DNA from 2 places in the Aquabacter albus genome. Region 2 is predicted to be linked to the other one. Evidence: predicted binding sites of a transcription regulator. Region 2 holds the regulator's gene; the other holds the start of a gene.
What was found. The regulator PhoB, encoded in region 2, activates phosphate uptake and scavenging genes when phosphate is short. The targets are predictions, from matches to a motif close to TGTCATNNANCTGTCAT.
Positions count from the first base shown of each region.

Region 1: a site for PhoB is predicted at 2,445-2,461, ahead of ABLE91_RS18925 (esterase-like activity of phytase family protein). Genes of this name have one in related genera too.

Region 1 is NZ_JBDZDT010000007.1:185,826-189,646, forward strand. Features, by position in the region: gene ABLE91_RS18915 (M20/M25/M40 family metallo-hydrolase) at 1-1,299, shown strand, start outside; gene ABLE91_RS18920 (zinc transporter ZntB) at 1,368-2,351, shown strand; gene ABLE91_RS18925 (esterase-like activity of phytase family protein) at 2,530-3,821, shown strand, end outside.
Region 2 is NZ_JBDZDT010000003.1:261,256-265,076, reverse strand. Features, by position in the region: gene pstB (phosphate ABC transporter ATP-binding protein PstB) at 1-704, shown strand, start outside; gene phoU (phosphate signaling complex protein PhoU) at 724-1,449, shown strand; gene phoB (phosphate regulon transcriptional regulator PhoB) at 1,481-2,182, shown strand; gene ABLE91_RS07700 (methyl-accepting chemotaxis protein) at 2,637-3,821, opposite strand, start outside.

The DNA.
Region 1 (3,821 bases), on a different contig from region 2:
ATTCCCAGCATCTCCACCGACCCGGCCTATGCAGCCGACTGCCGGCGTGCGGCGGAGCTGGCGGCCGCGACCCTGAACGAACTCGGCTTTGCCGCCGCCGTGCGCGACACATCAGGCCATCCCGTGGTGGTGGGGCGCACCGACACCGGCGCATCCCGGCGCGTGCTGTTCTACGGCCATTACGACGTGCAGCCCGTGGACCCGCTGGATTTGTGGGACACGCCGCCCTTCGAGCCCGCGCTGAAGACGGATGCCGCCGGCCATAAGCGCATCGTCGGCCGGGGTTCCTGCGACGATAAGGGCCAGGTCCTCACCTTCCTGGAGGCCCTACGCGCCCATCGCGACGTGACCGGCCACCTGCCGGTGGATGTCACCATCCTGCTGGAAGGGGAGGAGGAGTGCGGTTCGCCGAGCCTTCCCGCCTTTCTCACCGCCAATGCCGGCGAGCTTTCGGCCGAAATCGCCCTCGTCTGCGACACCCTCATGTGGGACCGCGACACCCCGGCCATCACCACCGGGCTGCGCGGCATCGTGCATTGCGAGCTCACCATCTCGGGCGCGGACCGGGACCTTCATTCCGGCCTGTTCGGCGGCGCCGCGCGCAACCCGACCCATGTGCTCGCCGGCATCATCGCCGACATGCACGATGAGGACGGCCGCGTGACCATTCCCGGCTTCTACGACGCGGTGCGCGAGCCGCCCGAGGCGGTGCGCAAGCAGTGGGCCTCGCTGGGCTTCACGGCCGAGGCGTTTCTGGGGCCCGTCGGCCTCTCGGTCCCCTCGGGTGAGGCGGACCGCATGCTGATCGAGATGATCCAGTCCCGCCCCACGGCGGAGGTGAACGGCATGTATGGCGGTTATACGGGGCAGGGGAGCAAGACCATCATTCCCGCCTCCGCCACCGCGAAGATCTCGTTCCGTCTCGTGGCCGACCAGGACCCCGAAGCCGTCAAGGCCGGCTTCAGCGACTTCGTCGCCGCCCGGGTGCCGGCGGATTGCAAGACCAGGCTCACCTTCGGCGAGGGCTCGCGCGCCGTGCTCGTGCCTCCGGAGAGCCCGGACCTTGCGAAGGCCGCGACCGCCCTCGAGCAGGAATGGGGCAAGGCGCCGGTGGAGATCGGCTCCGGCGGCTCCATCCCCATTGTCGGGCAGTTCAAGGCGATCCTCGGGGTGGACACGCTGCTCATCGGCTTCGGGCTCGATGACGATCGCGTGCACTCACCCAACGAGAAGTATGACCTCAATTGCTTCAGGAAGGGCACGCGGAGCTGGGCGCGTATCCTGGAGGCCCTTGCGTAACAGCATCTTGGTGCTTTCCGAGGGGCCTGCTTTCTGGCAGGAAGGCGTGACCAATCGCGGGGGGTTGGATGGCGGACCAGCATAATGAGGGCCTGCTTGAGGCCTGGATGTTCGACGGCCACGGCGGTGGCCGGCGCCTCGCGTGGGACGAGGTCCAGACGCTCAAGGACCCGACGGAAGGCTTCCTCTGGCTCCATTTCCGCTCCATGCCCAAGCATTCGCAGGACTGGCTGCGGGACCAGAGCGGCATCGACCGCATCATCCTCGAAGGCATGCTGGACGATGAGAGCCGGCCGCGCTGCTCGCTGTTCAATGACAGCGCCTTCCTCGTGCTGCGCGCCGTGAACCTCCAGCGCAATTCCCTGCCCGAGGAGTTGCTGGGCCTGCACATGTGGGTCGATGCCCGGCGCATCATCACCCTCCAGCACGAGCCCATCTCGGCCATTGCCGATTATGTGGACGCGCTGGTGCGCGCCCGATGCCCGCGCACCCAGGGCGAGATGGTGGCCGACCTCAGCCTGCGCCTCGTGGACCGGCTCGACACTGTGATCTCCGCCCTCATGGACGAGGCGGACGAGCTTGAGGACGGGGTCGAGACCGCGGAGTCCAAGGATCTCCTGCCGAAGCTCGCCATCCTGCGCCGCGTCTCCATCAAGCTGCGCCGGCACATCGCGCCCCAGCGCGAGGCGCTGAACCATTTCTCCACCGAGGACGATCCCTGGCTCGGCCCCAAGGACCGCACCCGCATCCGCGACGCCTCCGACCGCGTGGCGCGCTTCACGGAAGAGCTCGATTCCATCCGTGAGCGCGCCTCGCTGATCCGCGACCAGATGGTGGATCGGCGCGCCGAGCAGATGAACAAGTCCATGCTGGTGCTGGCGGTGGTGACGGTGGTGTTCGCCCCGCTCACCTTCGTCTCCGGTCTGTTCGGCATGAATGTGGGCGGCATTCCCGGCGTGGACGATCCGGAATCCTTCTGGCTCATCTCCTTCCTTCTTGTGACCTTCGCGCTTTGCCTGGGATGGCTGTTCCGCAGGCTGAGGTGGATCTGAGGCAGGCTGCATGGCCGGAAGTGATACGCGCCGGCGTGTCGTCCACAGCTATCGGGCTCTGAGGATAAAAGGGATTTTTCTCGCCTGACGCTGGGTCATCCAACTGTCGCCAAGACGTCTCCGCAGTGACATCCCCGCGCCCCAAGAGAGCGGCGCGGGGGAAAATCTGGAGACTGCCATGCGACACTTTCCTTCCCTGGCCACCCTTCTTTTAGCCGGCACATCTCTGTTTGCATTCTCTGCGTCCGCCCAGCAGGTGGCGCCGGCGCCCGCCGCCGCGGCTGCAGCTGTCGCAGCCTCCGGCGCGGCGCTGACCGCGGCGCAGGGAACCGCCTATCCGGCAACGGTCGAGGGCCATGTGGCCCTTCCGGCCGCCTCGTTCGTTCCGACGCCGGCCGACGCGCCGGCCGACCTTGCCACCTCCGGAAAATATACCAGCGCGAACCGGGTGCGGAACGATCAGGTCGGCTCCGTGCCGGCGGTCAGCGTCCTGTCCGACAAGGAGGCGCCGCGCGCCACAGGCCTCAACCTGCCGTTCAAGGGCCAGCCGGTGCAGGGCTTCTCCGGCATCGTCAACGAGGGCGACGGCCGGTTCCTGATCCTCACGGACAACGGGTTCGGCTCGAAGGCCAATTCCAGCGACGCCATGCTGATGTTCCACCGCATCTCCATGGACTTCAAAGCCGGCTCCATTACCCGCACCGACACCTTCTTCCTGCGCGATCCCGACCGGAAGGTGATGTTCCCCATCGCCATGGAAGGCACGACGACGCGCTATCTCACCGGCGCGGACTTCGACATCGAGTCCATCCAGGTGGCGGGCGATTCCGTGTGGTTCGGCGACGAGTTCGGCCCGTTCCTGGTGGAAACCGACGCCACCGGCAAGGTGAAGGCCGTCCATGAGACCAAGGTGGACGGCAAGGTGGTCCGCTCCCCCGACCATCCCAATGTCACCACCCCCGGCGCGCCGGGCGGCAAGGTGGCGTTCGAGGTGTTCCGCTCCAAGGGGTTCGAGGGCATGGCCCTTTCGCCCGACAAGACCAAGCTCTACGCGATGCTGGAAGGCCCCCTCGGCACGGCCGACGGGGCGAAGGAAGCTGATGGCGGCGTGGAATATCTGCGGGTGCTGGAATTCGACATTCCGAGCCGCCAGTGGACCGGCCGCTTCTGGAAGTACCCGCTCGCGGTGGCCGGAAACGCCATCGGCGACTTCAACATGATCGATGCGAACACCGCTCTGGTGATCGAGCGCGACAATCTGGAAGGCACGAAGGCCGCGGCCTGCCCGGCCGGCAAGGTGGAGCCCACCTGCTTCAGCAAGCCGGCGCAGTTCAAGCGGGTCTACAAGGTGGAATTCTCGCCGGAGGCGGCGGGGCAGACCATGCGCAAGGTCGGCTATATCGACCTGATGGCCATGAAGGACCCCAACGGCAAGGCCAAGCAGGGCGCGTCCGGCGGCACGCTGGACTT
Region 2 (3,821 bases):
ATGCCCTGAAGAACATCAATTTCGAGATCCCCGAGAAGCGCGTCACCGCGATGATCGGCCCCTCGGGTTGCGGCAAGTCCACGCTGCTGCGCATCTTCAACCGCATGTACGACCTCTATCCCGGCCAGCGGGCCGAGGGGCAGGTGCTGTTCGACGGCGTCAACATCGTCGGCAAGGAGCTGGACCCCACCATCGTGCGCACCCGCATCGGCATGGTGTTCCAGAAGCCCACCCCGTTCCCCATGTCCATCTATGACAACATCGCCTTCGGCGTGCGCCTGCACGAGAACCTGAACAAGGCGAAAATGGACGAGCGTGTGGAAAGCTGCCTGCGCAAGGCGGCGATCTGGGAAGAGACCAAGGATCGCCTCCACACCTCCGCACTCGGCATGTCGGGCGGCCAGCAGCAGCGCCTGTGCATCGCCCGCACCATTGCGGTGCAGCCGGAAGTGATCCTTTTGGACGAGCCCACCTCCGCGCTCGACCCCATCTCCACCTCGAAGATCGAGGACCTGATCGACGAGCTGAAGCAGGACTTCACCATCGTCATCGTGACCCACAATATGCAGCAGGCGGCGCGTTGCGCCGACATCACCGCCTTCTTCTATCTGGGCGAACTGGTCGAGGTGGCGCCTTCGGACGTAATCTTTACCAATCCCAAGCAGATCAAGACCCGCGACTACATCACCGGCCGCTTCGGCTGATCGCAAAGGATCCGCGGACATGTCCGAGCATACCGTTACGGCGTTCGACGCCGAGCTGAAGGAAATCGGCCGCAAGGTGGTCGAGATGGGCGGCCAGGCCGAGCGCCTCGTCATTGATGCGGTGAACGCCCTCATGCGCCGCGACGCGGCCCTCGCCCAGCGGGTGATCCTGCTGGACACCAGCGTGGACAACATCCAGCGCGAGATCGAGGAAAAGGCGATTGTCGTCATCGCCAAGCGCCAGCCGGTGGCCTCCGACCTGCGCGAGCTGGTGGCGGCCATCCGCATCGCCAGCGATCTGGAGCGCATCGGCGATCTTGCCAAGAATGTGGGCAAGCGCGTGCTCGCCATCGAAGGCGAATACCACCCGCAGAAGCTGGTGCGCGGCGTGGAGCACATGTCCGACCTGGTGCTCGAGCAGCTGAAGGAAGTTCTCGACGCCTATGCCGGCAAGGACCAGGTCCGGGCCATCGAGGTGTGGCGCCGCGACAGCGGCATCGACACCATGTACACGTCGCTGTTCCGCGAGCTCCTCACCTATATGATGGAAGATCCACGGAACATCTCGGTGTGCACGCACCTCCTGTTCTGCGCCAAGAACATCGAGCGCATCGGCGATCACGCCACCAATATCGCCGAGACCGTCCACTACATGGTCTCCGGCCAGGTGCTGTCCGACGAGCGGCCGAAGGCGGACATCTCCAGCGAGACGTCCGTGCCGTTCACGGGACACGTGCAAGGGTAGTGGCTAAGACATTGGGCAGGGGTGATGGGCAGTGCCGGCACGTATCCTGATCATCGAGGATGAGGAGGCCTTGAGCCTCCTTCTCCGTTACAATCTGGAATCCGAGGGCTATGCGGTCGATGCGGTGATCCGCGGCGACGAGGCCGAGACACGGCTGCGCGAAAGCGTGCCCGACCTCGTCATCCTCGACTGGATGCTGCCGGGCCTGTCGGGCATCGAGCTGTGCCGCCGGTTGCGCACGCGCCCCGAGACCGAGCGCCTCCCCGTCATCATGCTCACCGCCCGCGGCGATGAGACCGAGCGGGTGCGCGGCCTTGCCACCGGCGCCGACGATTATGTGGTGAAGCCCTTCTCGGTGCCCGAGCTGCTGGCCCGGGTGCGCGCGCTGCTCCGGCGCGCCAAGCCCGAGCATGTGGCCACCCTGCTGCGGGCGGGCGACATCGAGCTCGACCGGGAGACCCACCGGGTGCACCGGGCCGGCCGCGAGGTGCATCTCGGCCCGACCGAGTTCCGGCTTCTCGAATTCCTCATGCAGAGCCCGGGCCGTGTCTTCTCTCGCGAGCAATTGCTGGACGGGGTCTGGGGGCAGGACGTCTATATCGACGAGCGCACCGTGGACGTGCATGTGGGCCGCCTGCGCAAGGCCATCAATCGCGGCCGGCAGATGGATCCCATCCGCACCGTGCGTGGGGCGGGCTATTCCTTCAACGAAATGTTCGCCCGCGCGCATTGAGCGCGGGCTCCGGCCGTTCCCGGCGCCGGCGCCGGCGTGAGCGCGCCCACCGGCCCGAGAGAGACGTGCCCGAGATCTCTGCGGTGACACCACACCAAGATCCGGGCGGCCGTGGCGCGAACCTGCCGGCTGTCCCTTCGGCTGAAGACTTGGAGCGCGGTCACGTCTGACGGCCGCGGAATGCTGTCATCAGAAGCGTGATTGTTCTTGGCTGGAGGCAAGGTCACTACCTGTGGGATCGCAATGCTATTCCGACAAGTGGATTTGACCCCATGCCGGCGGGCCTTTGAGGGCGTTCGCCTGCTACTGCGATGAGGCTGGATAAAGCCCAGCCCGGTCCGCAGTGCGGACCGGGCCGAGGATACTCATACTCACCCATGGCACCGGCCGGCACCTTGATGCTGCCCGTTCCGGAACCGCCAGGGCCACCCGGAGGTGGCCTGAGGCCGTGCGATCAGGCGGCGCGGATGCGCAGGACGAAGCTGTCCGTGGCCTGGCGCAGATCGGCGGAGGTGCGGGACAGTTCGGAGGACGCCTCCAGCACCTGGGTTGCCGCAGACCCCGTCTCCACCGCCGTCAGCGCCACCTGCTCGATATTGCTGTTGGCGTTGCGCGCCCCGTCGGAGGCGCGCGAGATGGAATGGGCGATCTCCTGTGTCGCCGCTGCCTGCTGGGTCACTGCGGACGCGATGGTGGTGGAGATGTGGCTGATCGCGCCGATGGTCTTGGCAATGTCGGCAATGGACTTGGCCGCATTGTCGGTGGCGTGCTGGACGGTGGAGATCTGCGCCTCGATCTCGGCCGTCGCCTTCGTCGTCTGGTCGGCGAGGCTCTTCACCTCGCTCGCCACCACGGCGAAGCCCCGGCCCGCCTCGCCCGCCCGCGCCGCCTCGATGGTGGCGTTGAGGGCGAGCAGGTTCGTCTGTCCGGCAATGTTGGTGATGAGGCTCAGAATGTCCCCGATGCGCCGCGCGGCATCGAGCAGCGCCGAGATCTTGCTCGCCGCGTCATTGGCTTCCTGAACCGCCGTGCCGGTGATGCGCGTGGATTCCGTCACCCGGGCGCCGATCTCCTCCACGGAGGCGGACAGCTCCTCCGCGGCGGCCGCCACCGTCTCCACCATGGTGGAGGCGATCTGAGCGGCCTGGGAGGCCTGGTCGGAGCGGCTCGAGGTGGATTCGGCCATGCCCGCCATGGCGCGGGCGGAGGCCTGGAGCTCCTCCGAGGTGGTGGAGACGGCGCCGGCGATGCGGCCGACCGCGCGGTCGAGCTCCTCGGCCACCTCCTGGAAGGCCTTGCGCCGGTCGGCTTCCGCCTGCTCGCGCAACTCCACCTGGTCGTGCTGAAGGCGGACCATCTCCATGGAATTGTTCCGCAGGATCTCGACGGCCCTGCCGATCTCACCGATCTCGTCGCGCCGCTCCGTGCCCGGGATGGTGACGTCGAAGACGCCGGCGGCAATTTTCTCGATCCCCTCCGACATCTGGCGGATGGGCTCGATGACGCGGCGGGTGATGAGGGTGCCGAAGCCGACCACCAGGACAAGGATGAGAAGGCAGGCGGCCGACGCGCCGATGAAGGCGATCCTGGCGTTGGAGATTTTCGTGTCCGCAAGCTGTTCGGCGCCGGCCAGCGCGGC